DNA from 4 places in the Cupriavidus sp. WS genome. Region 2 is predicted to be linked to each of the others. Evidence: predicted binding sites of a transcription regulator. Region 2 holds the regulator's gene; each other region holds the start of a gene.

Region 1 (7,197 bases), on a different contig from region 2:
TTGACGTATTCCACGGTCACCTTGCCGCGCATGACGCGATAAGCCCAGGACGTGTATCCGATCACCAGCGGCATGAACAGGACGGTCGCGCCCAGCATGATCGTCAGCGTCAGCTGGCTGGACACGCTGTCCCAGACCGTCAGGCTGTGGGCCGGCACGCTGCTGGATGGCATGACGAACGGGAACATGCTCGCCCCCGCCGTGCCGATCACGCCGGTCATGCTCAGGCCGGTGGCCACGAACGCGGCCAGCGTGCGCCGCGCGCGCTGGAGCCAGGCGCCGGCCAGCGCGCCCGCCACGCCCAGCACGGGCAGCAGCCACAGCGCGGGCACGCGCGCATAGTTGGCCAGCCAGCCGCCGGCCTCGCGCACGACGGCCTTGGCGGTCGGATCCGCGACGGCGGCCGTATCGAGCGCCGAGACGATCCGGTATCCGTCGAGCTTGCCGACCCACAGCCCCGCGGCGACAAAGGCCACGCACATGACCAGGGCCGCCCAGCCGTTGGCGCGCACCGCGCGCGCCTGCAGCCGTCCCTGCGTGCGGTGGGCAAGGTACGCGGCGCCGTGCATGGTGATCATGGCGCTGCTGACCACGCCGGCGAGCAGGGCGAAGGGGTTGAGCAGGCCCCAGAAGCTGCCGGTGTAGGTGGAGACCATGTACGCGTCGAAATGGAACGGCACGCCCAGCAGCAGGTTGCCGAACGCCACGCCGAAGATCAGCGGTGGCACGGCGCCGCCGATGAACAGGCCCCAGTCCCATGTGCGGCGCCAGCGCGGATCATGGATCTTGCTGCGATAGTCGAAGCCGACCGGGCGGAAGAACAACGCCCACAGCACGGCAAGCATGGCCCAGTAGAAACCGCTGAACGCCGTGGCATAGACCAGCGGCCAGGCCGCGAAGATGGCGCCGCCCCCGGTGATGAACCAGACCTGGTTGCCGTCCCAGTGCGGGCCGACCGTGTTGATGACGACGCGCCGTTCTTCGTCGCCGTGGCCGACGAAGGGCAGCAGCGTGCCGACGCCCATGTCGTGCCCGTCCATGACGGCGAAGCCGACGAGCAGCACGCCGACGAGCAGCCACCAGACCAGCTTCAGGGTGGTGTAGTCGAACATCCGGTTCTCCTTATGCGTGCGCGTGGACGTGGACGGGCTCGCGCTCGTAGCGCCCGGTGCCGAGACTGCCCGGCCCCTGCCGCGCAAACTTGACCATCAGATAGACCTCGACGACCAGTAGCACGGTGTAGAAGCCGACGAAGCCCGCCAGCGAGCCATACAGGCTGGCCGCGCTCAGGGTGGAGACGCTCAGGTGCGTGGGCAGTACGCCATAGATGGTCCACGGCTGGCGGCCGTACTCGGCGACGAACCAGCCCAGCTCGCAAGCCAGCCACGGCGCCGGCAGCATCCAGATCGCCCAGCGCAGCAGCCACGGGCGCGAGCGGAACCGGCCCTTCAGGGTCGTCCAGAACGACAGGGCGAACAGCGCCAGCATGGCAAAGCCCAGGCCCACCATGACGCGGAACGCCCAGAACATCGGCGTGACGCGGGGAATGGTGTCGCGCACGGCGCGCTCGATCATGGCCGGCGTGGCCTGGCGCACGTCCGTCGCATAGCGCTTGAGCAGCAGGCCGAAGCCAAGGTCGGCCTGATGCCGCTTCAAGGTCGCCAGCGCACGCGCATCGTCGCGATGGCTGCGCAGCGTCTCCAGCGCGGTCACCGCTTCGATGCCGTTGCGGATCCGCTCGCGGTTGCGCGCCTGGATCTCATGAATGCCCGGGATCTCCCTGGTGGCCGACCGGGTGCCGATCAGGCCCATGACCCAGGGAATCCGCACCGCCCAGTCATTGCGCTGCGCGGCCTCGTTGATGCCGGCCACCACGTTGAACGACGCGGGCGCGGGCTCCGTCTCCCACATGGCCTCGATCGCGGCCATCTTGGTCTGCTGCGCCTCGCCGACCGTGTAGCCGCTTTCATCGCCCAGCACGATGACCGAGCAGACGCTGGCCAGCCCGAACGCCGCCGCCACGCGGAAGCTGCGCTTGGCGAACTCCACGTCGCGCCCGCGCAGAAGGTACCAGGCCGACACCGACAGCACGAACATCGCCCCGGTCACATAGCCGGCCGACACCGTGTGCACGAACTTGGCCTGCGCGTCGGGATTGAAGACGATGGCCCAGAAGTCGGTCATCTCCATGCGCATCGTCTGCCAGTTGAATTCGGCGCCGACGGGGTTCTGCATCCACCCGTTGGCGATCAGGATCCACAACGCCGACAGGTTGGTGCCGAGCGCCATCAGGCTGGTCACGACGAGGTGCTCCACGCGCGAGAGGCGGTCCCAGCCGAAGAAGAACAGGCCGATGAACGTGGATTCGAGGAAGAACGCCATCAGCCCCTCGATCGCCAGCGGCGCGCCGAAGATGTCGCCCACGTAGTGCGAGTAGTAGGCCCAGTTCGTGCCGAACTGGAATTCGAGCGTGATGCCCGTGGTCACGCCCAGCGCGAAGTTGATGCCGAACAGCTTGCCCCAGAAGCGGGTCATGTCCTTCCAGACCACCTTGCCGGTCATGACATAGACGGTCTCCATGATGACGAGGAGCCATACCATGCCCAGCGTGAGCGGGACGAACAGAAAATGATAGAGAGCGGTGGCGGCGAACTGCAGCCGGGAAAGGTCCACCAGTTGTTCCGAAATCACGGACGGGCTCCTTGCAGGCGTGTGTGGCTGGACACGATGGGCGCGGAGCGCAGGTGCGCGGAAGCGGCGGCGGCGTCGACCGGCACGCGCTGCCCGGCGACGAAGGCCAGCCAGAGGCTCGCCAGCAGCAGCATCTTGATCGCCAGGATCCAGCACAGGTGACGTAACAGGTTTTGATCGGGATCGTTCATGACGACATATGAACAAGTTCCGTGCCATCCCGGCGCGTGGGCCGAAAGGGCAGACAAAACAATCACTTGCGCGGAAATGGCGTGGCAACGCCGGCACGGCGGGGCTGTCAGCCGGGTGTCAGTGCTGCCAGCGGTGGCAGTGAATGGCAGTGCGCTGGCAGGGAAATGCCAGCTGCCGACGAAGCGCGGCTCAGCCGATGCCCAGTTCCTTGAGCCGGCGATACAGGCTGCGCTCGCTCATGCCCAGCGCGTGGGCAAGCGCGCGCCGCGTGCCCTTGAAACTGCGCACCCGTTCGCGCAATGCCTCGTCGTCGCTTTCCCGGGCGCCCGGCATGTGGCGCCTGGCCACCGGCGCCAGAACCGGCTCGCCCAGCCCCGGTGGCAGGTCCTTCACGCGGATGACGCCGTCATCGGCATAAAGGCGCGCGCGGTCCAGCACGTTGCGCAGTTCGCGGATGTTGCCGGGCCAGTGGTACGCGCGCATCCACGCCAGCGCCTCCGCACTCAGGTGAAGCTGGTCCCGCAGCCCGCCGCCGCGCTGCAGGATCGATTCAGCCAGCAGCGCGATGTCGCCAAGCCGCTCGCGCAGCGCCGGCAGGTGGATCGGGAAGGCGGCGATCCGGAAGAAAAGGTCCTGCCGGAACAGGCCCTGGCTGACCATCTGCTCGAGCGGCTTGTGCGTGGCCGCGACCAGCCGGAAGTCCGCCCGCCGCGTTTCCACGCTCCCCACGCGCCGGTAGGTGCCGGATTCGATCAGCCGCAGCAGCTTGACCTGCATCGACAGCGGCACGTCGCCCATTTCGTCGAGGAACAGCGTGCCGCCCTCGGCCGTCTCGACCAGGCCCGGCTTGCGCGTGAGCGCCCCCGTAAATGCCCCCTTTTCGTAGCCGAACAACTCGCTCTCGAACAGGGACTCGGTCAGGCCCGAGCAGTCCACCACGACGAACGGCCCGCCGGCGCGGGCGCTGGCCTCGTGCACCGCGTGCGCGAACATTTCCTTGCCGGTGCCAGATTCGCCCAGCAGCAGCACCGGCAGCGAAGACGGCGCCACGCGCTGCACGGCCTCCAGCGCCGCGTTGAACGCCTCGGAGCGGCCCACCAGCCCTTCCGCGCTCGGCCGGGCCGATGCGCTGCGCACGGTGCTCAGCCGCTCGACGTAGGCAACGATCCGCTGGTCCTCGTCGAGGATCGGGCGCAGTTCGACATTCACGTGCTCCGGCCCGCGCGGCGTGTGGTGGATGTGCAGGACGCGGTCCGGGCCGCGCGTCTCGAAGGCCTTGCGCATCGGGCAGTGCTCGCCGGCCTGGTCGCACGGCACGTCGTAGCCATGCGAAATCCGATAGCAGGGCTGGCCCAGGTAGGGGCGCTGGACGGCGCCGAACTGCCTCCGGTAGGCGGTGTTGGCGGCCAGGATGCGGTAGTCGGTGTCGAGGACGATCATCGGCTGGCTTTCCTGCTCCAGATAGGAGAGGAGAGCCTGGAGACTGGCTTGGGGATCCATTGGGGGGGAGCCTGGGGCTGGCGGCGGGCCGGCATCATGCCGGCATCGGGAAGGTGCCATTCTGCCAAATCCTGCCATCACTGCCAAGTGGCAGCGCCGCCTGGCGCCCGGCAGCGCGCAATCCGGCATGGCGCACATGGAAATCACAAGAAAATCAGCACTTTGCGGCACACCTCGCCGTTGGCACGAGTCTTGAGACAGGGGAGCCGATCCCGTCTCAACCCCAAATCGACAACGCATGACGCCGACCGAGCCCCGTACCTCGCAAATGGAGATCGAAGCCTTCTTCGATCCCGACACCTCGACCCTCAGCTACCTCGTGCTGGACCGCACCAGCCTGCAATGCGCGCTGATCGACAGCGTGCTGGACTATGACCCGAAGTCGGGGCGCACCCGCACCGCCAGCGCGGACCGCATCGTCGGGCGCGTGCGGGAACTGGGCGCGACCGTGCGCTGGATCCTGGAGACCCACGTACACGCCGACCACCTCTCGGCCGCCCCGTACCTCAAGGAGCGGCTGGGCGGGCAGACCGCCATCGGCAGCCACATCACCACCGTGCAGCAGGTGTTCGGCGAGCTGTTCAACAGCGGCGCCGACTTCGCGCGCGACGGCCACCAGTTCGACCTGCTGCTGCACGACGGCGACGCCTTCCGCATCGGCGAACTGCAGGCACTCGCCATGCACACGCCGGGGCATACGCCGGCCTGCATGACCTATGTGATCGGCGATGGCGCGGACACCGCCGCCTTCGTCGGCGACACGCTGTTCATGCCCGACTACGGCACCGCCCGCTGCGACTTCCCCGGCGGCGACGCGCGCACGCTGTACCGCTCCATCAACAAGGTGCTGAGCCTGCCGCCGGACACCCGCCTGTACATGTGCCACGACTACCAGCCGGGCGGACGGGAAATGCAATATGCGACCACGATCGCGGACGAGCGCGCGCACAACATCCACGTGCGCGACGGCATCAGCGAAGAAGAGTTCGTCGCCATGCGCCAGGCGCGCGACGCCTCTCTCTCGATGCCCGTGCTGATCCTGCCCTCGGTCCAGGTCAACATGCGCGCCGGCGAATTGCCGCCGCCGGAGGACAACGGCGTGCGCTACCTGAAGATACCCCTCAACTTGCTCTGAGCCACCCGCCCCAGAAGGAACAGACAGACCATGCAACCCCGCGCCCTCACCAGTGAACTGTCGGTCAGCCCGCAGATTCTTCCCGACGACGTGCATACCCTCGCCGCCAGCGGCTTTCGTTCGCTGATCTGCAACCGCCCCGACGGCGAAGGCCCCGACCAGCCCGGCTTCCAGGAAATCGAGCGCAATGCCTCCCTGCTCGGCCTCCAGGCGCACTACCTGCCGGTGGAGTCGGGCAAGGTAGGCGACGAACAGGCGCAGGCGTTCGGCAGGCTCATGGACAGCCTGCCGAAGCCGGTGCTGGCCTACTGCCGCACCGGCATGCGCTCGGCCACGCTGTGGGCCTTGTCGCAAGCCACGCACCGGCCCCTGCCGGACATCATCGAGCGCGCCGCGGCCGCCGGCTACCAGCTCAAGGGCGTGGTCAGGCGCATTGCCAATGGCGGCCGCACGCCAACGGACATTGCCGACGCCAGCCATGCCGTCGTCATCATCGGCGGCGGCGCCGCGGGAATCGCGGTGGCATCGAGCCTGCTGGCACGCAGACCGGGGCTCGACGTCGCCATCATCGACCCCGCGGATATCCACTACTACCAGCCCGGCTGGACGCTGGTGGGCGGCGGGGTCTTCGAGCCGGCCCATACGGCTCGCACCATGGCTTCGGTGCTGCCGCGCGGCGTGGCCTGGATCAAGGCGGCCGTGGCGGCCTTCGAGCCCGAGCACAATACCGTCATCCTCGACGGTTGCCGCGTGGTGAAGTACGACCAGCTCGTGGTGTGCCCCGGACTCAAGCTGGACTGGGAGGCGATCGAAGGCCTGCCCGAAACGCTGGGCCGCAACGGCGTGACCTCCAACTACCGCTATGACCTCGCTCCCTACACCTGGCATCTCGTGCGCGAACTGACCCGCAAGGGCGGCGGCAAGGCGCTGTTCACGCAGCCGCCCATGCCGATCAAGTGCGCGGGCGCGCCGCAGAAGGCCATGTACCTGTCCGCGGATGCGTGGCGCCGCGCCGGCATGCTCGACCGCGTGGACATGGATTTCTGCAACGCCGGCAACGTGCTGTTCGGCGTAGCCGACTACGTGCCGGCGCTGATGCAGTACGTGGAGCGCTACGGCATCGCCCTGAACTTCGGCGAGACGCTGGTGAAGGTAGATGGCGCCGCGCGGCGGGCGACGTTCCGGCGCGCCGTGGCCAACGGCGAGCCGGAGATGGTGGAGCGCGAATTCGACATGCTGCACGCCGTGCCGCCACAAAAGGCGCCGGATTTCATCCGGGTCAGCCCGCTGGCGGATGCCGCCGGCTGGGTCGACGTCGATCCGGCAACGCTGCGCCACAAGCGGTTCGACAATATTTTCGGGCTGGGCGATGCCGGCAACATGTCGAATGCCAAGACGGCCGCCGCCGCGCGCAAACAAGCCCCGGTGGTCGCGCACAACGTGCTGGCCACGCGCGGCGAGGCCAGGGGCGAAGCGCGCTACGACGGCTACGGCTCCTGCCCGTTGACGGTGGAACGCGGCAAGATCGTCCTGGCCGAGTTCACCTACGGCGGCAAGGTCGCGCCGAGCTTTCCGCGCTGGTTCATCGATGGCACGCGGCCCTCGCGGCTGGCGTGGTGGCTCAAGGAACGCATCCTGCCGCCGCTCTACTGGCAGGGCATGCTCAAGGGACGCGAATG
Region 2 (7,197 bases):
TTGACGGCCTGGACCCGCAAGCAATGTAAGCAAATGAAAACCGCGCGGGGCGGGCGCGCTTTCTGCGCGCGCGCGCCCGCGCTCCCGGCGCTTCAGAGCAGCCGGCCCTGGCCGCGCGCGACCACGTCGGCCTGCATCGCCGCGCGCTGGCGGTCCATGAAGTCGCGCAGCGTGTCGATGCCGCGCAGGCGCAGGATGGTGTTGCGCACGGCGGCCTCGACCAGCACGGCGAGGTTGCGGCCGGCCGCCACCTGGATCTTGACCATGTGGATCGGCAGGCCGAGCACGTCGAGGTATTGCGAATCGAGCGGCAGGCGCTCGAACTCGCCGTCGTTGCGGCGCACGAGCTGCACCACCAGCTTCATCTTCATCTTCCGGCGCACCGCGGTCTCGCCGAAGATGGTCTTGATGTCGAGCAGGCCCAGCCCGCGCACCTCAAGCAGGTTCTGCAGCAGCGGCGGGCAGCGGCCTTCGATGAAGTCCGGCCCCAGGCGCACGAAGTCCACCGCGTCGTCGGCCACCAGCCCGTGTCCGCGCGAGATCAGTTCCAGGCCGAGCTCGCTCTTGCCCAGGCCCGACTCGCCCATGATCAGCACGCCCATGCCGAGGATGTCGAGGAACACGCCGTGCATGGTCACGCGCGGCGCGGAGATCCGCGAGAGATAGAGCCGCAGGTGGTCGATCACCGCGGCCGAGGACACCGGCGTGGTGAACAGCGGCGTGGACGAGCGCGTGCAGCGCAGTTCCAGGTCGGGCGGCGGCTCCATGCCGTCGGCGATCACCAGGAACGGCGGCTCGAGCAGGATCAGCTCGCCCATCTGGCGCTTGCGCATCTCGTCGTCGAGGCGCTGGTAGTAGGTGATCTCCGGCTTGCCGAGCACCTGGATCCGGTTCGGGTGGATCAGGTTCAGGTGGCCGACGAGGTCGGCGGCGGAGGTGGCTTCGCGCGCGAACTCGACGTCGAAGGCGCGGTCCGCGCCTTCCAGCCCAGCAACCCAGGAGAGTTTGATGTCGGCTGCGTTGTCGTCGAAGATCGACTGCGAGGTGACGCCAGTGAGTTCCATGCGGCTACTTTCGGGGGACGGGCTTTCAGGCCGGGCGGGCCGTCGCCCGGCGTGCCGGGTGGCGGCTGCCCAGGCGGATCAGGGATGCCATTGCGTCAGCAACTGGTGCACGGCATCGGAAGTGGGCAGGGTGGCGAGTCCTTCGCGCATTTCGCGGTCGGACAGCAGCTGGGCGATCTCGGAGAGGATTTCCAGGTGTTGCTGGGTGGCCTGCTCGGGCACCAGCAGGAAGATCAGCAGCGATACCGGCTTGCCGTCCGGCGACTCGAACGGGATCGGCTCGGCCAGGCGCATGAAGCCGGCCAGCGGCTGCTTCAGGCCCTTGATGCGGCCGTGCGGAATGGCCACGCCGGCGCCGAGGCCGGTCGAGCCCAGCGATTCGCGGGCAAACAGGTTGTCGGTCACGGTGGCGCGCGCTACGCCGTGGTTGTTCTCGAAGAGGAGCCCGGCCTGTTCGAACACCCGCTTCTTGCTGGTGACGCTGACGTCGAGGTTGATGTTGCCGGGTGGCAGCAATTTAGCCAAACGATTCATGTGGAATGCGCAGGTTTTTCTAGTAAGCAGGCCCGGGGCCGGCAGGGGGGCGCGCCAGGCAAAAAGGGGATGAAAAGGCTGGTGCCGGCTCATACCCGCATTGCACCGGTTGTCCCATGCCGGTGTCGGGCGTCTGGCCATTATAGAGCAGGCCCGCCCCCGCCTTGTGCATCGCAATAGCCCGTGCGCGGAAGCGGTGCCGCGCGCATGCCCGGAATCGCTGAACCACCGTTCATGTATTGCGCAGCATACACCGGCGGCGGGGCGTTGCGGAATCCCCTTGTGGCATTGCGCAACGGCCGCCGGCGCGAGGGTGGACACGAAAGCGGACGGCGCAAAAAAGCCGCGCAACGGGCGCGGCTTGTTCTGGTTCAAGGGACTGACACCGGCGGCCCCCTTGGCGGGCCGCCAGGCACGGTCATTGCTGCATCTGCGATGCGGCCATCTGGTACTTGACCGCGTCGCGGTCGTGGCTCTGCACGCGATCCTTGTGGCGAATCACCTGCCGGTCGAGCTTGTCGACCAGTGCGTCGATGGCGGCATACAGGTCTTCGTGATGCGCCTCGACAAAGATGTCCTTGCCCTTGAGATGTAGATTGATTTCCGCATATTGCCGCCGGTCCTTTTCTTTTGTATTGTCGACAGAGAGCAGCACGCTTACGCCAATGACTTGATCGAAATGCCTGACGATACGCTCCAGTTTCGTTTCCACGTACTCACGCAGCGGGGGCGTGATGTCCAAGTGGTGTCCACTGATCTTGAAGTTCATAGCGTTTCTCCTTCTGAAAGAGCCACACCAGGCAGGCGGTGCGGCTCGGCTACAAAGTCTTGCGGAGATTGACGGCAGGGATTTTCAGCGCTTCACGGTATTTGGCCACGGTTCGCCGGGCCACCACGAAGCCTTGCTCGCCGAGCAGTTCGGCGATCCTGCTGTCCGACAGGGGGTTCCTGGGGTCTTCGGCTCCTATGAGTTGCTTGATCAACGCCCTGATTGCCGTTGATGAGGCCGCGCCGCCGGTTTCCGTGGATACGTGACTGCCGAAGAAGTACTTCAGCTCGAAAGTCCCCATCGGCGTTGCCATGTATTTATTAGTTGTCACCCGAGAGATGGTGGACTCGTGTAAACCCAGTGTATCGGCAATCTCCCGCAAAACCAAGGGGCGCATCGCAATTTCCCCGTGGGTGAAGAAGTTCTTTTGACGTTCGACAATCGCTTGTGCGACGCGCAATATGGTGTCGAAGCGCTGCTGGATATTCTTGATGAGCCAGCGCGCTTCCTGCAGCTTCTGCTGCAGCCCGGCCGCGCCGGAGTCGCCTTTTGCGCCGCGCAGGATCTGCGCGTACATGTCGTTGATGCGTAGCCGCGGCATCACATCCGGGTTGAGCTGCGCGATCCAGCCGCCGCTCATTTTCCGCACGAACACGTCGGGCACGACGAAGTCGGCTTCGGGGCGGCTGTAGGCATGGCCGGGGTAGGGCGCGAGCGAGCGGATCAGCTCGTGCGCGGCCTTGAGGTCGGCCTCGTCGACCTGCAGCGCCTTCTTCAGGCGCGTGTAGTCGCGCACCGCGAGCAGTTCGAGATGGCTGGTGACGATGGTCAGGGCCAGCTCGCGCTGCGGATGCTTGAGCCGGCGCAGCTGCAGCGCCAGGCATTCGGCGGCGTTGCGCGCGCCCACGCCGGCGGGGTCGAAGCTCTGCAGCAGCGTGAGGATGGCGTGCACCTCGTCGAGCTCGAATTCGAGCTCCTCGGGCAGTTCCGTGCAGATTTCCTCGAGCGAGGCGCTCAGGTAGCCGTCGTCGTCGAGCGACTCGATCAGGAAGATGGCCAGGCCCTTGTCGCGCATGGAGATCTTCAGCGGGGCGAGCTGCTCCATCAGGTGCTCGCGCAGCGTGGGCTCCGCGTCGCGCAACTGCATCGGGGTCTTTTCGTCCTCGTCGCCCTGCGGGCGGCGGGCGAAGTCGTCCAGGCTCCAGTCGTTGCCGTAGTCCTCGCCGCTGTCGCTGTAGCTGTCCTCGCTGTCGGCGGCGCCGTCGGCGCGGTTCTCGCTGGTGCCCTGGCCGTCGGCGGGGGCCGGCGCGGGCGCGCTCTGCAGGTTGACCGAGCCGTCGGCGGCCACGCGCAGCGGGCTTTCGATCCAGTCGTTCTCGCGTTCGAGCAGCGGATTCTCGGTCAGGGCCTGTTCCACTTCCTGCTGCAGTTCGAGCGTGGACAGTTGCAGCAGGCGGATCGACTGCTGGAGTTGCGGCGTGAGCGCGAGATGTTGCGAGAGGCGGAGCTGTAGCGACGGTTTCATGCGAGCTATTTTATGCCCAACTTCCGTACTGGTGGAACGGAAATTGCTATCGCTGGCGTCGCCGTGATCGTTTGCGGGGCGAAAGGCGGCATGAACGCCGCCTCGCGGGTGTCCCCGCGTGCCCCTCCCGCGGCTACATGCGGAAGTTCTCGCCCAGGTAGACCTTGCGCACCGACTCGTTGGCGATGATGTCTTCCGGCTGCCCGGACGCCAGCACCGTGCCTTCGCTGATGATGTAGGCGTGGTCGCAGATGCCCAGGGTCTCGCGCACGTTGTGGTCGGTGATCAGCACGCCGATGTTGCGCGCCTTGAGGAAGCTGACGATGCGCTGGATCTCGCCCACCGCGATCGGGTCCACGCCGGCGAACGGCTCGTCGAGCAGGATGAAGCGCGGCGCGGAGGCCAGCGCGCGCGCGATTTCCACGCGGCGGCGCTCGCCGCCCGACAGCGACAGCGCCGGGTTGTCGCGCAGGTGGGCGATCTGCAGGTCGTCGAGCAGGGTGTCCAGGCGCCGCTCGATCTCGGCCTTGGCCAGCGGCTTGCCGTCGTGGACCTGCAATTCCAGCACGGCGCGGATGTTCTCCTGCACGTTGAGCTTGCGGAACACCGACGCTTCCTGCGGCAGGTAGGACAGGCCCATGCGGGCGCGCTCGTGGATGGCCAGGCCGCTGATGTGCTTGTCGTCGAGCACGATGTCGCCCTCGTCCAGCGCCACCAGCCCGACGATCATGTAGAACGAGGTGGTCTTGCCCGCGCCGTTGGGGCCGAGCAGGCCCACCACCTCGCCGCTTTTCACGTCGAGCGACACGTCCTTGACCACCGTGCGCGAGCCGTAGCGCTTCTTCAGGTGGCGCACGACGAGCGTGCTGCTTTCGGTCAGGACGTTGGTCGCGGACGACGGTTCGGTCAGGGTAGCGGTCATGAAGGCGTGAATCCGTGGGTCGGCTGCGGCGGGGTCAGGGGGCGGCGGGGGCCGGCGCGGGCTTGAGCGGCAGCGCGCTGGCGGCGGCGCCGCTGGCGGGCTGCTCCTGGCGCGGCGACAGCACCGCGCGCACGCGCCCGGACGGGCTGCCCGCGGTGGCGTTGTCGGTGCCGCCGGTGGCCGTGTAGAACTCGTTGCGGCTGTCGTAGGTGATCACCGCGCCGCGGATCTCGTCGATCAGCTTGGCGCCGGCCAGGCGCGCCATGCGGGCGTGGCCGATCAGCTTGGACAGGTCCTGCTTGCCGTCGGACTCGATGCGGTCGCCCCAGCCGTCGATGTATTCGTCGACGTTGTCGCGCTTCTGGCGGATGTAGGCCTGCTTGCCGCCCTTGGAGGTGGCCACCGCGTACTGGTAGCCCTCGGGGTCGGTGCGCACTTCCGCCGCGTCCGACTTCAGCACCATCGTGCCCTTGGTCAGCACCACGTTGCCGGTCAGTACGTACACCTGCTTGACGTCGTCGTAGCTGGCGTTGTCGGCCTCCAGCACCAGCGGCTTGTCGCGGTCGGCCTTCTCGGCGCGGGCCGGCGCGGCCAGCGCCAGGCCGAGGAGGGCCGCAGCCGTCATCAGGGCAGCCGTGCCGCGGCGGCGACAGGACGATGTCGTCAGGAATGGATTCATATTGGCGTGGTGGCGGTTGGCGCGGACGGCTGTGGCCCGCGGGCGGCTTCGTTTCTCTGGCGGTTTCCGGGTGGGGCCACGTCAGGCCCTGCTCACGGCCTGGCCGGCGGCGGGACCGTGATGATGGTGCCGTGTACGTTACCCAGCAATTGTACTTCGCGGGTGACGTTGTTGAAGACGAGCCCGTTGGCGGTCATCACGGAAGGCCCGCGCGTGAGCTTGACGGCCTTGTCGGTCTTGACGATGTCGTCGTTGACCAGCACCTGGAAATACTCGGAGGCGGCCGTCATGGGCGGGTCCTTGGACGGGTCGGGCCCCTGCGCGCGCACGATCAGGGCGTTGCCGAACAGGTCCACCACCGAGCCCTCGGCGTTCATGGTGCCGCGGTCGGCATGGCCCGTGACCGGCGGGCGGCCGATCTCGTAGGCGCGCATGGCCGGCCTGGTCACTTCGTAGGTCTGGTCGTCGGCGAAGTGGATCATCTTGTCGCCGGTGAAGCGCATCTTGGTGTTGCCGTCCTCGGCCAGCTCGGTGGCCGAGAAGCGGACCATGTAGTAGTCCGGCTCGTGCTTGGCGCCGACAGGCCCGGCGGGCGCCTCGCGCGGCGAATTGACCTGCACCAGCCAGAACGTGCTGCCGGCCACCAGCGCCATCAGCAGCAGGGGCAGCAGCCGCATGCCGAGCCGGCCGAGGGAGGACAGGAATTCCCGCATGTGTCGTGGCCGGCCTCAGATGACCTTGGCGCGGGTCAGGTCGTGGATGTGCAGCGCGCCCACCAGGCGGCCGTCGGCGTCGACCACCAGCATCTGGTTGATGCGGTTGGCCTCCATCACCTGCACCGCTTCCACGGCGAGCTGGTCCGGGCCCACGGCGTGGGGCGAGCGGTGCATGACCTCACTGATCGGCATGGTCTTCCAGTCGCGCGGCGTCTCCAGCAGGCGGCGCAGGTCGCCGTCGGTGAACACGCCGATCAGGCGCTCGTCCGGGTCCACCACGGCGGTCATGGCCATGCCCTTGCGGGTGATTTCCATCAGCGCCTGGGCCAGCGGCGTGTTTTCGCGCACCTTGGGCACGGCGTTGCCGCTGCGCATGACGTCGCGCACGTGCGTGAGCAGCTTGCGCCCGAGCGCGCCGCCCGGGTGCGAGCGGGCGAAGTCTTCCTCGCCGAAGCCGCGCGCGTCCAGCACCGCCACCGCCAGCGCGTCGCCCATCGCCAGCGCGGCGGTGGTGCTCGCGGTCGGCGCCAGGTTGAGCGGGCAGGCTTCCTTCTCGACGCCGGCATTGAGGTGGGCGTCGGCCAGCTTGGCCAGCGCCGATTCCGGGTTGCCCGTCACCGAGATCAGCTTGGCGCCGATGCGCTTGACGATCGGGACGATCGACAGCAGCTCGGCGGTCTCGCCGGAATTGGAGAAGGCGATCAGCACGTCGTCGCGCGTGACCATGCCGAGGTCGCCGTGGCTGGCCTCGGCGGGGTGCACGAAGAACGAGGGCGTGCCGGTCGAGGCCAGCGTGGCCGCCACCTTGCGCCCGATGTGCCCGGACTTGCCCATGCCCGACACCACCACCCGGCCGGTGCACCCGAGCGTGAGCTCGACGGCGCGCGCGAACTCGCCGTCCAGGCGGCCCGCGAGGGCGGCAACGGCTTCGGCTTCGGTCTGGAGCGTGTCGCGGGCGAGCCGAAGTGCTCGATCCGCATTGAAATTA
Region 3 (7,197 bases), on a different contig from region 2:
CGTCCAGCAGCGGGGCCAGCTCGGCGCTACGCTGGCGCAGCACCCAGCACCGCGCCGCGTGGTCGCGCGCGTGCAGGCACCACTGCCCCTCGCCATCGCGCGCCAGCCAGGCGATGTCGATCAGCCCGCCCGCGGCATCCACGTTGCGCGAGCAGCACGGGCTTTCGATGCGCAGGCCCTGCGCCTCGCGCAGCACGCGCGGCCGCACGTAGCGGTAGCGCGCGCGCTGGCGCAGGGCGCGCTCGACGCGGTAGCGGGTCAGGTCCAGCACGCCGCCCTCGCCGCTGTCACTGCCGACGCCGCGGCCTCCCGCGTCGGCGTCCCGCGGCGCGCGCCCGGCGGACGTCATGCCGCCGCTCCGCCCTGGGGCAGCAGCCCGGCGGGCGCGGGCGCGATCTCGTCCTCGGTGCAGCCGACCACGCAGCCGCCGAACTCCACCAGGTAGACCGGCTCGCCGCTTTCCACCACCTGCCCGACGTTGACGATCTCGCCCACGCTGCCGGCCTCGGCCAGGCATTCGCCATCGGCGCGGCCCGGGTAGCTGCCGTCGTTGCGGAGGTCGTCGAGCGCGATCACGCGCATGCCCCATGAGTAGGCCGCGGGGGCCGCCAGCATATTCATGATGTCCGCTCCCGCGCCGCGCCGGCGCCCTCGCCGGTATCCGCGCCCATCGCGCGCAGCGCCCCGGCGCGCTCGCCCAGGCGCGCCAGCACGTCCTCGGGCAGGTTGTCGAGCGTGCACAGTTCCTTGGCGCGCATGCCGACGCGATGGCCGCTCTCGACGAAGTCCACCGCGTAGATGTAGAACTGCTGCAGGAAGGTGTTGATGGCGGTGACGTAGCCGATCTCGCCGCGCGCCACCAGCACCTCGCCGATGTCCTTGCCGTTGTAGGTGCCGTCGTTGCGGATCACCGAGCGCGCGATCACGCGCTCGCCGTAGTGGAAGCGCGGCGGGAAGGCGACCTCGATCAGGTCGTCGTCGCGGTTGATGTCAGACATGGAGCGCTCCTTGCCGGCTGCCGGCGGTGGGAACGGACGCCGGGACGGACGCGGGCGCCGCCATGCGGCGCTCCCGCACCGCGCGGCGCACCTCGGGATCGGGATCGTCGGCCAGCGCCGCGAGCGCGGCGCGTTCGGCGCGCTGCGCCACTTCCCAGCGCACGCGCCAGTCGGCGTCGCCCGCCATGCCGGCCAGCAGCGCCGGCGGCAGGCGCTGCACCACGATGCGCCTGACCTCGGCTTCCGGGTCGCGCGCCAGGCGCCACAGCGCCGGCATTTCCAGGCGCTGGGCCACGCGCATGCGCACGCTGCGCTCGGCGTCGGCGGCCATCGTCGGCAGCAGGGCCGGCGGCAGGCGCCGCGCCACCAGCTCGCGCACGCCGTAGTCGGGGTCGTAGCGCAGCGCCGCGAGGTCGGGCGGCGCCAGGCGCAGCGCCACGCGCATGCGCACCTCGCGGTGCGGGTCCGCGGCGAGCCGGCGCAGCTGCGCCAGCGGCAGCCGCAGCGCCGCCTGCAGGCGCACGGTCTCGTCGGGATCGGCGGCCAGCGCCGGCAGGCGGAAGACGTCGGCGTGGCGCGCGGCGATGGCGCGCACCTCGAAGTACGGGTGCGCGAGCTGCGCGTTGCCCTGCTCGGGATGCCAGCGGAAGAAGCGGTCGATGCGGCGCGCGTAGGCGTCCTGCATGCAGGCGTGGCCCGGCTCGCAGCCGCGCTGGTCCGGCAGGCCGCGCAGCGCGGCGTATTCGCAGCCGGCGCAGTCCACCGGGCCGCCCCGCCAGTGCCGCGCGGGAATGTCCCCGGCGGGCGGGCGCACCGCATCGATGGCATCCATGTCCGCGCTCCGCGTTCAGGACGCCCGCGGCGGTGCCGGCGGCCGGCCGCGGCCGATCGCGCCGACCTCGATGCGCGCCACGCCGGGCTCCGCCGCCGCCGAGCTGCCGCAGCCGCACGCGCCCTGCGCGGGATTGAAGAAGGTCAGCCCCGACTGCGTGGGCGTGTCGGCGAAGTCGATGGTCACGCCGTCGAGCATCAGCCGGCTGGCCGCCGGCAGGAACAGGCGCAGGCCGTCGGCCTCGAGCACCTGCTCGCCGGGCTGCGGCGCCGGCTCCGCGCTGAATTCCGCGTTGTAGCCCGAGCAGCCGCCCGCGCTCACGAGCAGGCGGAAGCCGGCGCCGGCCGGCAGCCCCGAGAAACGCACGATGCGGCGCATGAACTTGTCCGCGGCGGGGGTGATGGTGAGGTTGGGCAGCATGGTTCGGCTTCTCTCCTGGGTAGTGGGCGGCCCGGCTTCAGGCCGGGACGATGCAGCCGTCCACCGGGCACACCGCGACGCATTGCGGATCGTCGTAGTGCCCCTCGCATTCGGTGCATTTCTTGGGGTCGATGACAAAGATGCCGCCCTTCTCGCGGATGGCGACGTTGGGGCATTCGGGCTCGCAGGCCGAGCAGCCGGTGCAGGTCGAAGCGATGATCTTGAGGGACATGATGACTCTCTTCTGTGTTTTCTCTTGTGTGGGGAATGGCTGGCGGCGTCAGGCCACCTCGGCAGCGCCCGCGGTGTAGGCGCCCTGCCGGATCGCGGCGTCGCCGCGGTCCCGGTGCGCGACCGCGCCGCTGGCCACGCGGCCGCGGTAGTCGTCGAACCAGGCCAGCGCCGCCTTCTCGATGAACTCGCCGACGTACTGGTCCACCGGCTCGATGCCGGCCTGGGCCAGCTCGTCCTTCGGGCAGGCGCCGATCTTGGCCACCAGCACCGCGTGGCAGTCGTTGATGGCGCGCACCACCGAGGGCAGCTGCTCGTCGTCGCCGTAGCCGCCCTGGCAGTACAGGTCCACGCGCCGGTGGCCGACGAACAGCGCCTCGCTGGCCGACACCTCGAAGATCTGGAATTCCGTGACGTGGCCGAAATGCTCGTTGACGCGGCCGCCGCCCTTGGTGGCCACCGCCACCAGCACCTTGAGCGGATCGGCGGCATCGAGCGCCCGCGCCGCGGCCAGCGCCTCTTCCTTGGCGGCGTGCTGGGCCTGGCGCTCGGCCTCGACCCGGCTCTGGTACTCGCGCCGGCGGTCGAGGTCGTAGACCACTTCCATCTGCTCGATCTTGTCGAGCGTGAATTCCTCGCTACGGTCCTCGCCCAGCAGGCCGACCGCGTCGGCGCGGCACTGGCGGCAGTGGCGCATCAGGTTGGCGCCGCCCATGCAGGCGTCCTGCACCGCCTTGAGCTCCTGCGCGCTCGGCCCGCGCTGGCCGTTGAGGCCGAAGTAGGTGCCGTGCTCGGGCTCGGAGATCAGCGGCATGATGTTGTGCAGGAACGCGCCGCGCTTCTTGACCTCGCGGTTCACCTCGATCAGGTGCTCGTCGTTGATGCCGGGGATCAGCACCGAGTTGATCTTGGTCAGCACGCCGCGCGCGGTCAGCATCTCGAGGCCCTTCATCTGCTGCTCGTGCAGGATGCGGGCCGCCTCGTAGCCGGTGACGCGCTTGTGCTCCCAGAAGATCCACGGGTAGATCTTCTCGCCCACGGCGGGATCGACCATGTTGATGGTGATGGTGACGTGGTCGATGTTGTACGTGCAGATCTCGTCCACCAGCTCGGGCAGCGCCAGGCCGTTGGTGGAGATGCACAGCTTGATGTCGGGCGCCTGCTCCTGCAGCATGCGGAAGGTGTCGAAGGTCTTCTTCGGGTTGGCCAGCGAGTCGCCGGGGCCGGCGATGCCGAGCACCGTCATCTGCGGGATCTCGCTCGCCACCGCGACCACCTTCTTGACGGCCTGCTCGGGCGTGAGCTTCTGCGAGACCACGCCCGGGCGCGATTCGTTGGAGCAGTCGTACTTGCGGTTGCAGTAGTTGCACTGGATGTTGCAGGCGGGCGCCACCGCGACGTGCATGCGCGCGTAGTGGTGATGCGCTTCCTCGGAGTAGCACGGGTGGTTCTTCACCTTTTCCCAGATCTCCGCCGGCATGTCGTCGGGGCCGCCCGAGGAACCGCAACTGGCCTTGCCCTCGCCGCCCTGCGTGCCGCAGCCGCCGCCGGCGGCGGGCACGTCGCCCTTGGCGCCGAGGGGGCGGATCTGGCCGATGCCGATGTAGGTGGTGGCGGGCATGGCGCCGGCATTCGAGCTCGCTTGCATGGAAATCTCTCCTCGCCACCGACCACGGTCGCGTGCAAGCGTTAAAGCCAAATCCATGCCACCCGGCAAGATGCTTTCCGATCAAGGACTTAGCGGCATCCGCGGGGATTTTGTCGCAACCCCGCGGGCGCCGCGCACCGACAGTCCGGCCCGATTCTGTCGGTCTTGCGACAAAGCGCACACGGCGACGCCGGCCATTGTGGTGGCGTCGATGGTGGCGCAAGCGGGGAAGAAGAGAAGGGGGAGGACGGAACGCGGGGAAGCGGAAAAAAACGGGAGAGCGGCGCGCCGCGCGCGCGCCGCCCTGGTCAGAACCTGCGCACCTCGATGCCGTATTTCTGCAGCGCGTAGCCCATCTGCCGCGGCGTGATCTTGAGCAGCCGCGCGGCCTTGGCCTGCACCCAGCCGCAGCGTTCCATCGCCCACATCAGCCGCTCGCGCTCGCCTTCCGGCTTGCCGTCGCAGGGCGCCGCCGCCTGCGGGTCGGGCGGGCTCTCGCCGGGCACGCCGGGCACGCCGGCGGGCCAGCCCGGCGGCATGGCGGCGCCGTCGGCGCCCGCGTGCTGCGGCTCCGCCATCGGCACCTCGGTGATGGGGATGCCGGCCAGGCTGCCGGGGCGCACCGCGTCCTCGCGCTCGAGGTGATGCAGCACCTTGGTCAGGCAGCGGTCCTCCTGGCACAGGAACGCCAGGCGGTTGATCACGCCGTCGTGCGTCATGGTGGCGGTGCGCTCGACGCAGTTCTCCAGCTCGCGCACGTTGCCGGGCCAGTAGCAGCTGGTCAGCACGCGCATGGCCTCGGCGCTGAAGCGGATCGCGCGCCCGTTGTCGCGGTTGAAGCGGTCGAGGAAGTGCTGCGCCATCGCCGGGATGTCCTCGCGGCGCTCGCGCAGCGGCGGCAACTGGATGCTGACCACGTTGATGCGGTAATAGAGATCGGCGCGGAACTCGCCGGACTTGACCATGCGCTCGAGGTTGCGGTTGGTGGCGAGGATCAGGCGCACGTCGACCTTCACCGCGGTGCCGCCGCCGACGCGCTCGAACTCGCGCTCCTGCAGCACGCGCAGCAGCTTGGCCTGGAACGAGGCCGAGATGTCGCCGATCTCGTCGAGGAACAGCGTGCCGCCGTGCGCCAGTTCGAACCGTCCCTTGCGCTGTCCCTGCGCGCCGGTGAACGCCCCCTTCTCGTGGCCGAACAGCTCGCTCTCCAGCAGCGACTCGGTCAGCGCGGCGCAGTTCACGCAGACGAAGGCCTCGCCGCTGCGCGGCGACAGGTTGTGGATGGCGCGCGCGATGACTTCCTTGCCGGTGCCGCTCTCCCCGCGCAGCAGCACCGTGGTGCGCGCCGGCGCCACCTGCCGCACCTGGCCGAACACCTCCTGCATCGGCGCCGACACGCCCACCACCTGGTCGAGCTGGTGGCGCGGCTTGATGACCTTCTGCATGCGCCGCACCTCGGCCTGCATGTTGTCGTGCGCCGCGCTCACGCTGCGGTGGAGCAGTAGCGCCTGTCCCATCAGCGTGGCGACGATCTTCATCAGGTGGAGGTCGTCGGTGAAGGTGCGCAGGCCGCCGGGATTGAGGCAGTCGACGGCGAGCACGCCGAGCATGCGCCGGTCGGCCTGGATCGGCATCGCCAGCATGGCGATGCAGGCGCCCGGCATCAGGTCGGCGCCGCCGGTGCGGTTGAGGAACAGCGGCTCGTCGCGCACATCGCGCACGATGGCCGGCACGCCGCTGCCGTAGACCCGCCCGACGATGCCCTCGCCCACCTTGAAGCGCAGGCGCTGCTGCTCGTCGTAGGACATGCCGGCGGCGCACAGGCCGCGCAGCTGCCCTTCGGGCTCGCCAAGCACCACGAAGGCGCGCCGCCAGTCCACCGCGTGCAAAAGATAATTCAGCGCCTCGCGGAAGGTCTTGGTGACGTCCAGCGACGAAACCAGCGTCTTGCTGACCTCGTAGACGGCATCCAGCTCGCGGCGAGCTTCTGTTGCCTGTGTTTTCAGCATGGTTCCCCCCGTTGCGGGCGATGCCACGCTCGTTCGAGCCTGCGGCACAGCGTGAGGACGGACTATTGGAATGAGAAAAATCACGCAAGATTCATGCCGCGATTCCGTCCCCAACACGGAGCACGCGCGCCCCGCGCGCCACCCGCACAAATCCGACAAACGGGACAACCGCCGCCGCGCGGCAGCGGCCGCGCTCCGACAAAAACAACAGCCGCCGCCGCCGGGCCGGCCCATGCGGCGCAAAAAAGCCAGTGGCATGGAAGTTGCGGAAATGCCGCTGCCTGGCAGCCACTGCCACCCCCACACATTCCAGGAGCCAGCCATGCCGGACCTCCACCGCGACCGCGCCTTCCCCCGTCATGGCCGGCCCGTCTATCTCGACTACGCGGCCACCACGCCGGTGGACCCGCGCGTGGCGCGGCGCATGATCCCGTACCTGACCGAGCTGTACGGCAACGCCGCCAGCCGCTCGCACGCCTACGGGTGGGCGGCGGAGGAAGCGGTGGAGCTGGCGCGCGAGCAGGTGTGCGCGCTGATCAATGCCGATCCGCGCGAGATCGCCTGGACTTCCGGCGCCACCGAATCCAACAACCTCGCCATCAAGGGCGCGGCGCGCTTCCACCGCGCCCGCGGCAACCACCTGGTGACGCTGGCCACCGAGCACAAGGCGGTGCTCGACACCATGCGCGAACTCGAGCGCGAGGGCTTCGCGGTCACGGTGCTGCCGGTGCTGGCGAGCGGCCTGGTGGACCCGGACGTGTTCGCGGCCGCGCTCACGCACGGCACCGTGCTGGCGTCCGTGATGCTGGTCAACAACGAGACCGGCGTCATCCAGGACATCGCCGCGCTGGGCGCGCTGTGCCGCGCGCGCGGCGTGCTGCTCCACGTCGACGCGGCGCAGGCGGCGGGCAAGGTGCCGATCGACCTGGCCGAGCTGCCGGTCGACCTGATGTCGCTGTCGGCGCACAAGCTGTACGGGCCGAAGGGCATCGGCGCGCTGTACGTGCGGCGCCGCCCGCGCGTGCGCATCGAATGCCAGATGCACGGCGGCGGCCACGA
Region 4 (7,197 bases), on a different contig from region 2:
CATCCGCTGGCGCTCACCAAGGTGGCGGTGGACTTCGCCCTCGACGAGGCGGCCTCCGCCGTGCGCTGCACGGTGCGCGCCGAAACCCGCGGCCAGACCGGCGTGGAGATGGAAGCGCTGACCGGCGTGCAGGTGGCGCTGCTGACCATCTACGACATGTGCAAGGCGGTGGATCGCGGGATGACGATCACCGATGTGCGCGTGCTGGAGAAGCATGGCGGGAAGTCGGGGGACTGGGTGGCGGCCGGTTGAAGCGCGCCGGAGCACGGTCCGACGCGTGGGATCACTCCCGCGCCGGTCATGTATCGTATCCGTTGCGTGCGCGTCTGGTTTTCTTACCGTGCATGACACGGTCTTACGGCCCGTGCCATTCCGCTGTAACAAGCGTAACGCCGCATTTCGCCAGCCGCGAGGCACGCGCCACATCGGGAAAATTGGTATTCAATGCAGTCAGGGAGCGCTGTTGCGCTACCCGCGGGGCGCGGCCCCGCATCAATCCAAGGTGAGCAAGATGAACGGGCGTAGGGTTGGCCAGATAGTGCTGGTGTTGGCGGCGCTGGGTGCGAGCGGAGCCGCTTTGGCGGCCCGCGGCGGCGGGTGGCACGGCGGCGGCGGATGGCATGGGCATGGGGGAGGATGGCACGGCGGGTGGCATGGCAACGTGGGGGTCGTGATCGGCCCCGGTTTTGGCTATGGCTACGGCTGGGGCTACCCGTATCCGTACTACGCTCCGCCGTATTACTACCCGCCGGTGGTCGCGGTGCCGTCGGCGCCGCCGCAATACATCGAGCAGGGCCAGGACGGCCCGGTCGACATGGGCGGCGGCGCGGGTGCCGCCGCGCCGGCGCCCGAGCAGGCGTTCTGGTATCACTGCAGCCAGCCGGACGGCTACTACCCGTACATCAAGGCGTGCCCGGGCGGCTGGCAGAAGGTCCCCGCCCGGCCCCCGGCCTGACGCGATGCCGCTGTGGCATGCGACGACGCGCGGCACCGCCGGTGGCCGCGCGAGACGATTTGTTGACCAGTATCGAGGTACCCAGATGAAAGCGTTCACCCGCCCGGGCCTGTGCAGGCGGCCCGTTCTGCTGGCTTTGCCCCTGGCCGCGCTGGCGCTGGCCGGCTGCGCCGTGATGCCCAGCGGCCCGAGCGTGATGGTGCTGCCGGGCACGGGCAAGAATTTCGACCAGTTCCGGGCCGACGACTATAGCTGCCGCCAGTTCGCCTTCGGGCAGGTCGGCGGCGTCACCGCCAACCAGGCCGCCACCGGCAGCGCGCTCGGCAGCGCGGCCGTCGGCACCGCGCTCGGCGCGGCCGCCGGCGCGGCGTTCAACGGCGGCTCCGGCGCGGCCGTGGGCGCCGGCGTGGGCCTGCTGACCGGCGCCGCGGTCGGCGCGGGCAATGCGCAGGCGTCCGGCTACGGCAGCCAGCGCCGCTACGACGCGGCCTACGTGCAGTGCATGTACGCCAGCGGCCACCGCGTGCCGGTCTATGGCCAGATGATGTCCTCGTCCCCGCGGCCGCCGGCGCCGACCTACTACTATCCGCCTCCGCCGCCGGGCTACGCGCCCCCGCCGCAGTAAGCGGCGCCTGGCCGCCACGCTGGTCCCCGCATCCCGCGCACGCGCCGGCCCCGAGGCCGGCCGCGGCGCGGGATGTGTCTATGCGGGGCCATCCTCCGCATCATCCTGCGCATCATGGGCCGGCGCCGGGCCGGGCCATGCCTTGCTGCGCGCCTCGACCCAGTCGCAGAATTCCCGCGGCCGCGCGGCCGCGTCCACGCCGGCGCAGGCACGCGCCACCTCGGCGAACTGCCGGGCCTCGTCGCCGGCGTAATAGAAGCGCAGGCGCTCGAGCCACGCACGGCCCTGCACGGGGTCGCCGGTCAGCGCGAGCAGCCACGCGGTGCGCGCGATCAGCGTCGGCGTGGGCAGCAGGTGGACCGCGGCGATATGCGGGCCGAGCAGTTGCGCGGCGTTGGCCGCGGTGATGACCGCATCCTCGGCCGCGTCGGACTCGGCCGCCTGGCGGAACCAGCGCTGCGGCATGGGCAGCGCGGCCCGGTGCCCGGCGTGCGCATACTCGCGCGCCTCGGCGCGGCGGAAGTCCATCCACATGGTCGCGAGCACGGTGACGGACACACCGGCGAAGACCAGGCCCGCCAGCACCGCCGCCGCGCGCGGCAGCCGCGCGCGGCCGAAGCCGGACGGCTCCAGCCAGCCCAGCATGAAGCAGAACGGCAGCAGGAAATACAGGTAGTGCAGCGGGTACTCCAGCATCGAATGCGCGCCCAGCATCGCCAGCCATGTCAGCACGAGGACGGTCTGCGCGCGCTCCGGCGCGTCGCCGCGCCACAGGCGCCGGTAGACCACGCGGCCCAGCCATGCCAGCAGCGACAGCAAGGCGCCGGCCGCGCCCACGATGCCGGTCTTGGCCAGCAGATCCAGCACGGCATTGTGGGCATGCAGCGACATCTCCACCCTGACGCCGACCTGCGCCATCTGCTGGAACTGCGCCCAGCCGAACTCGCCCCAGCCCACACCGAGCCACGGATGCGCGCGGAACATCGCCCACGCGTGGGTCCACATCGCGCCCCGCCATGAAAGCTGGTCGGCGCCCTGCAACTGCGCCACCGTGTCGAACAGCCGCCAGCCCATCGCCTGACCCGCACTCTTGATCGCGGGCTGCAGGACCAGCAGCATCGCCACCATCGCCACCGCGGCGAACACCAGCCCGGCCGGGCGGCGCATCGGGTTGGACCCGCGCTGCCGCACGCCAGCGCCGGCGCCCTGCCCCCGCGCCATCCATGCCGCCACCAGCGCATAAGCCGCGGCCAGACCCACGTGCAGCACGCCCGTGCGCGAACCCGACAGCACGATGCCGCTCTCCAGCAGCAGCACCGCCGCCAGCCACGCCGGCGCGCGCAGCCAGCCGCGCGCGGCCAGCCACACCGCCGCCGCCAGCGCCAGCCCCTCGACCGTGGCCTGGTGATTGGGCTGGTTCAGGTTGCCCCACAGGCGACGGTTGTCATCGTAGAAATAGGTCGACACCAGCCCGAACGTATCCGGCTCCAGGCCGAAGACCTGCACCCACTGCGCCAGCGTGCCCAGCAGCCCGGCCACCAGCCACGCGGTGGCGAGCGTATCGGCCAGCGCCTGCCGCTCCTGCGCGGACGCCGCCCGGCCCTGCCGCCACGCCGCCCACATCACCGCGGCGGCCAGCGCCAGCGTCAGCTCGGTGATCAGCCGGCTGCCGGGAACATCGGCCATGCCAACGAGGCCCTGCGCAATGCCGGTGGCGATGAGCCAGAGCGGGAAGAGGATGATCCACGGGAATCGGGCCGGCTCCGCCCGACCGGCGAGGCCGCCGGCCTGCCGGGGCGTCACGGCCCCCAGCACGATCACGGCAAGCGCGAACAACAGCGCGGCCGTCCATTCGCCATAGAAGGTGGCAAGCGGAAGCGTGTGCCGCGAGACCAGCAGGGGCACGACGAGCGCGGCGGCGAGGAAACTGAGGGGAATGGCTGACCGGGAGGGCAGCATGCGGGTGCCTTGTTATGCCGGGTTGGCAAAAGGCGGATGATAGCTTGGGGGATGGGAAAAGAAAAAGCGCCCAGAGGCGCTTTTGTGAATACCCTATTGAGATTCGACTTAGCTGCGGCAGTTGGCAGGAAGGACCGCTTGGGGCAGCGCGGTGGCGCCCGGTGCACACTTCCAAGTACCCGGCCATGCCGCTGCGGTGCTCAGCGCAACCGCAGCCCCTGCGCCAGTGTTATCCCACGGAGTCAACGTAAGCTGACCGCCCGCCGTACCGGTCACAGCCGTATAGGTAATGGTAATGACACCGTCCGCCGTGATTGCGATAGCGCTAACGTTATCGGTTGCGCCAGGGAAGGTGTAGCCCGTATTGTTAGTTGCCCCCCCCGTGGACATGTCGGTCGCACCCTTGCTTTGGTATGTTTCGGCAACTGCTGTCTTAGCAGCCGCAGCCATTCCCAGCCCTTCCGAAACGCGCGCACGACGCGTGTAATCCTGATACTGCGGAATCGCAATCGCCGCCAGGATGCCGATGATCGCAACCACGATCATCAGTTCGATCAGCGTAAAGCCCTTCTGGACACGGCGGCCCAGTTTCTTCAGTTGAACCCGTTGTTGCATGATTGACCCCTCGAAGGAATTTTGGATACAAATAGAAACATCTTGTTTCATGTGATGCTGCACAATCTTTAGCAGTTTGCGTGCCAGCCCGGCGCCCCTTGAACTCTCGTTGGCAGGTGACAATTTTCGCCACTTCAGAGCACTCCTAGCTTTGACAGCGCGCAAATTTTGTCACTTGCGATGACGCAGACAGTCAGTAAACCGAGGGTTCCGCTTAATTCAGTACGAAAGGACACTGAATTCACAACCAGATTCCTGTCTCGGAAAACGCAACGGGCGGCCCCAGGGCCGCCCGTCCCGCGGTGCGACAAGAGCACCGCCCCGCCTGACCGCGATCCCGCCCCTGCGAGCGGGACCGGCATCAGGCCGTCACGCCGGCTGTGCCGCGCGCTTCTGCATCAGCTTGCCGATCACCACCACCAGCGCGGCGCCGACGATGCCGAACACCAGGTGCGCGTGCGGCACGTGCATTTCGAACCAGGCGGAGTCGACCGGATCGCTCACCAGCATTTCGCCGGCGAGGTAGCCCAGCAGCGCGGCGCCCAGCACGATGATGATGGGGAAGCGGTCCATGACCTTGAGCAGGATGGTGCTGCCGAACACGATCAGCGGGATGGACAGGCCCAGGCCCAGCACCAGCAGCATCAGCTGACTGCCTTCCGGCCCCTTCTGGGCGGCGGCGGCCACGGCAACCACGTTGTCAAGCGACATCACGAGGTCGGCGATCAGGATGGTGCGGATCGCGGCCCAGATATTTTCCTTGGCGGCGTGGCCTTCTTCCTCGTCGTCGCCGGTCAGCAGTTGCACGCCGATGTAGACCAGCAGCGCGGCGCCGACGATCTTGAGGTACGGCAGGCTCAGCAGCTTGACCGCGGCCACGGTCAGGATCACGCGCATGACGATGGCGGCGGCGCTGCCCCAGAAGATCGCCTTCTTCTGCTGCGCGGGCGGCAGGTTGCGCGAGGCGAGCGCGATCACCACGGCGTTGTCGCCGGAGAGCACGATGTTGGTCAGGATGATGGATCCCAGCGCGATCCAGAATGCGGTGGAGGACAACAATTCCACGGTAAAGCTCCTCGAGTTTCTTGAATTATGGTTCGAACGCCGCATGGCGACGGGCGATGCGCAACCGACGATGTTCAGCCAACGACAAAATTCGGATGTCTGATTTTTCAGACATGAGATTTACCGTATCAAGCTTTCGATTCGGTTTCAATCGCCTTCCCGCCCGCCTCGGGAGATACCCTAGGTTCCTGGCGTCCCAGAATGACGCGCCCCCGCACGAAGGCGGGGGCATCGGTGGCTGGCGGCGCGGCTGCCCTGGGGCAACCGCGCGCCGGCCCGGTAATTCTCCCGCCCTCGCGGGCGGGATTCACCAGACAGCGGCGATTACAGGATCGACTTGAGCAGGCGGCCCATTTCCGACGGATTCTTGGTGACCTTGATGCCGCAGGCTTCCATGATTTCCAGCTTGGCCTGCGCCGTGTCGGCACCGCCCGAGATCAGCGCGCCGGCGTGGCCCATGCGCTTGCCCGGAGGCGCGGTCACGCCAGCGATGAAGCCGACCACCGGCTTCTTCATGTTGTCCTTGATCCATTGCGCGGCGTTGGCTTCGTCCGGACCGCCGATTTCGCCGATCATGACCACGGCGTCCGTTTCGGGATCGTCGTTGAACATCTTCATGATGTCGATGTGCTTCAGGCCATTGATGGGGTCGCCACCGATGCCCACTGCCGACGACTGGCCCAGGCCCAGCGCGGTCAGCTGGCCCACGGCTTCATAGGTCAGCGTGCCCGAGCGCGACACCACGCCGATGCGGCCCTTGCGGTGGATGTGGCCCGGCATGATGCCGATCTTGATTTCGTCCGGCGTGATCAGGCCAGGGCAGTTCGGTCCGAGCAGCAAGGTCTTCTTGTTGCCCTTACGCATCTTGTCCTTGAGCTCCATCATGTCGCGCACGGGGATGCCTTCGGTGATGCAGACCACCAGGTCCAGGTCGGCGTCGACGGCTTCCCAGATCGCGGCGGCGGCGCCCGCGGGCGGCACGTAGATCACGGAAACGGTGGCGCCGGTGGAGTCCTTGGCGTCCTTCACGCTGGCGTAGATGGGAATGCCTTCGAAGTCTTCGCCGGCCTTCTTCGGGTTCACGCCCGCCACGAAGGCGTTCTTGCCGTTGGCGTAGTCGCGGCAGCCACGGGTGTGGAACTGGCCGGTCTTGCCGGTGATGCCCTGGGTGATGACCTTGGTGTCTTTGTTGATCAGAATCGACATGCTGTAATCCTTTGCTTGGCTCGTAGCAGCGCGGGGCCAGGCCCGGCGCGCCGCTCGCGTTCGCGTTTTGTTGGCGTTCGTGCGTCTTGGCTTACTTGCCCGCGGCCGCGGCCACCACCTTCTGGGCGGCCTCTTCCATGGTGTCGGCAGCGATGATGGGCAGGCCCGAGTCGGCCAGCATCTTCTTGCCGATCTCTTCGTTGGTGCCCTTCATGCGCACGACCAGCGGCACGGACAGCGACACGGCCTTGGAAGCAGCGATCACGCCTTCGGCGATCACGTCGCAGCGCATGATGCCGCCGAAGATGTTGACCAGGATGGCCTTCAGGTTCGGGTTCTTCAGCATCAGCTTGAAGGCTTCGGTCACCTTCTCGGTGGCGCCGCCGCCGCCCACGTCGAGGAAGTTGGCCGGCTCGCCGCCGAACAGCTTGATGGTGTCCATCGTGGCCATCGCCAGGCCGGCGCCGTTCACCAGGCAGCCGATGTTGCCGTCCAGCGAGATGTAGGCCAGGTCGAACTTGGAGGCTTCGATTTCGTTGGCGTCTTCTTCGTCCAGGTCGCGGTAGGCGACGATTTCCGGGTGGCGGAACAGGGCGTTGGAGTCGAAGTTGAACTTGGCGTCGAGCGCGATCACCTTGCCGTCGCCGGTCAGGATCAGCGGGTTGATTTCGGCCAGCGAGGCGTCGGTTTCCCAGAACGCCTTGTACAGGCCTTGCAGGGCCTGGCGGGCTTGCGCCACGCTCGCGTCGGGCACGCCGATCTTGCGCGCGAT

Evidence for each region. The regulator sigma-54, encoded in region 2, starts transcription at its own class of promoters, with help from an activator protein. The targets are predictions, from matches to a motif close to TGGCANGNAANCTGCTTT.
Region 1: a site for sigma-54 is predicted at 2,892-2,909, ahead of cydP (cytochrome oxidase putative small subunit CydP). Genes of this name have one in related genera too.
Region 3: a site for sigma-54 is predicted at 4,173-4,190, ahead of nifB (nitrogenase cofactor biosynthesis protein NifB). Genes of this name have one in related genera too.
Region 4: a site for sigma-54 is predicted at 4,223-4,240, ahead of K206_RS44715 (pilin). Genes of this name have one in related genera too.

What each region holds. Positions count from the first base shown of each region.
Region 1 covers NZ_AQPL01000017.1:44,998-52,194, reverse strand. The annotation lists gene cydB (cytochrome d ubiquinol oxidase subunit II) at 1-1,112, opposite strand, end outside; gene K206_RS0101545 (cytochrome ubiquinol oxidase subunit I) at 1,123-2,691, opposite strand; gene cydP (cytochrome oxidase putative small subunit CydP) at 2,688-2,882, opposite strand; gene fisR (sigma 54-dependent transcription regulator FisR) at 3,073-4,383, opposite strand; gene K206_RS0101530 (MBL fold metallo-hydrolase) at 4,622-5,518, shown strand; gene K206_RS0101525 (bifunctional protein tyrosine phosphatase family protein/NAD(P)/FAD-dependent oxidoreductase) at 5,549-7,197, shown strand, end outside.
Region 2 covers NZ_AQPL01000129.1:33,139-40,335, forward strand. The annotation lists gene hprK (HPr(Ser) kinase/phosphatase) at 93-1,064, opposite strand; gene ptsN (PTS IIA-like nitrogen regulatory protein PtsN) at 1,143-1,598, opposite strand; gene hpf (ribosome hibernation-promoting factor, HPF/YfiA family) at 2,017-2,367, opposite strand; gene K206_RS0112065 (RNA polymerase factor sigma-54) at 2,417-3,892, opposite strand; gene lptB (LPS export ABC transporter ATP-binding protein) at 4,026-4,814, opposite strand; gene lptA (lipopolysaccharide transport periplasmic protein LptA) at 4,849-5,493, opposite strand; gene lptC (LPS export ABC transporter periplasmic protein LptC) at 5,586-6,206, opposite strand; gene K206_RS0112085 (SIS domain-containing protein) at 6,222-7,197, opposite strand, start outside.
Region 3 covers NZ_AQPL01000090.1:21,922-29,118, forward strand. The annotation lists gene K206_RS0109100 (hypothetical protein) at 1-349, opposite strand, end outside; gene K206_RS0109105 (nitrogen fixation protein NifZ) at 346-621, opposite strand; gene K206_RS0109110 (nitrogen fixation protein NifZ) at 618-998, opposite strand; gene K206_RS0109115 (4Fe4S-binding leucine-rich repeat protein) at 991-1,830, opposite strand; gene K206_RS0109120 (iron-sulfur cluster assembly accessory protein) at 1,846-2,250, opposite strand; gene K206_RS0109125 (4Fe-4S binding protein) at 2,288-2,482, opposite strand; gene nifB (nitrogenase cofactor biosynthesis protein NifB) at 2,531-4,129, opposite strand; gene nifA (nif-specific transcriptional activator NifA) at 4,438-6,138, opposite strand; gene K206_RS0109140 (IscS subfamily cysteine desulfurase) at 6,461-7,197, shown strand, end outside.
Region 4 covers NZ_AQPL01000264.1:2,288-9,484, reverse strand. The annotation lists gene moaC (cyclic pyranopterin monophosphate synthase MoaC) at 1-252, shown strand, start outside; gene K206_RS0121270 (hypothetical protein) at 662-955, shown strand; gene K206_RS0121265 (glycine zipper family protein) at 1,041-1,580, shown strand; gene K206_RS0121260 (PglL family O-oligosaccharyltransferase) at 1,659-3,539, opposite strand; gene K206_RS44715 (pilin) at 3,648-4,154, opposite strand; gene K206_RS0121250 (TerC family protein) at 4,524-5,219, opposite strand; gene sucD (succinate--CoA ligase subunit alpha) at 5,544-6,425, opposite strand; gene sucC (ADP-forming succinate--CoA ligase subunit beta) at 6,517-7,197, opposite strand, start outside.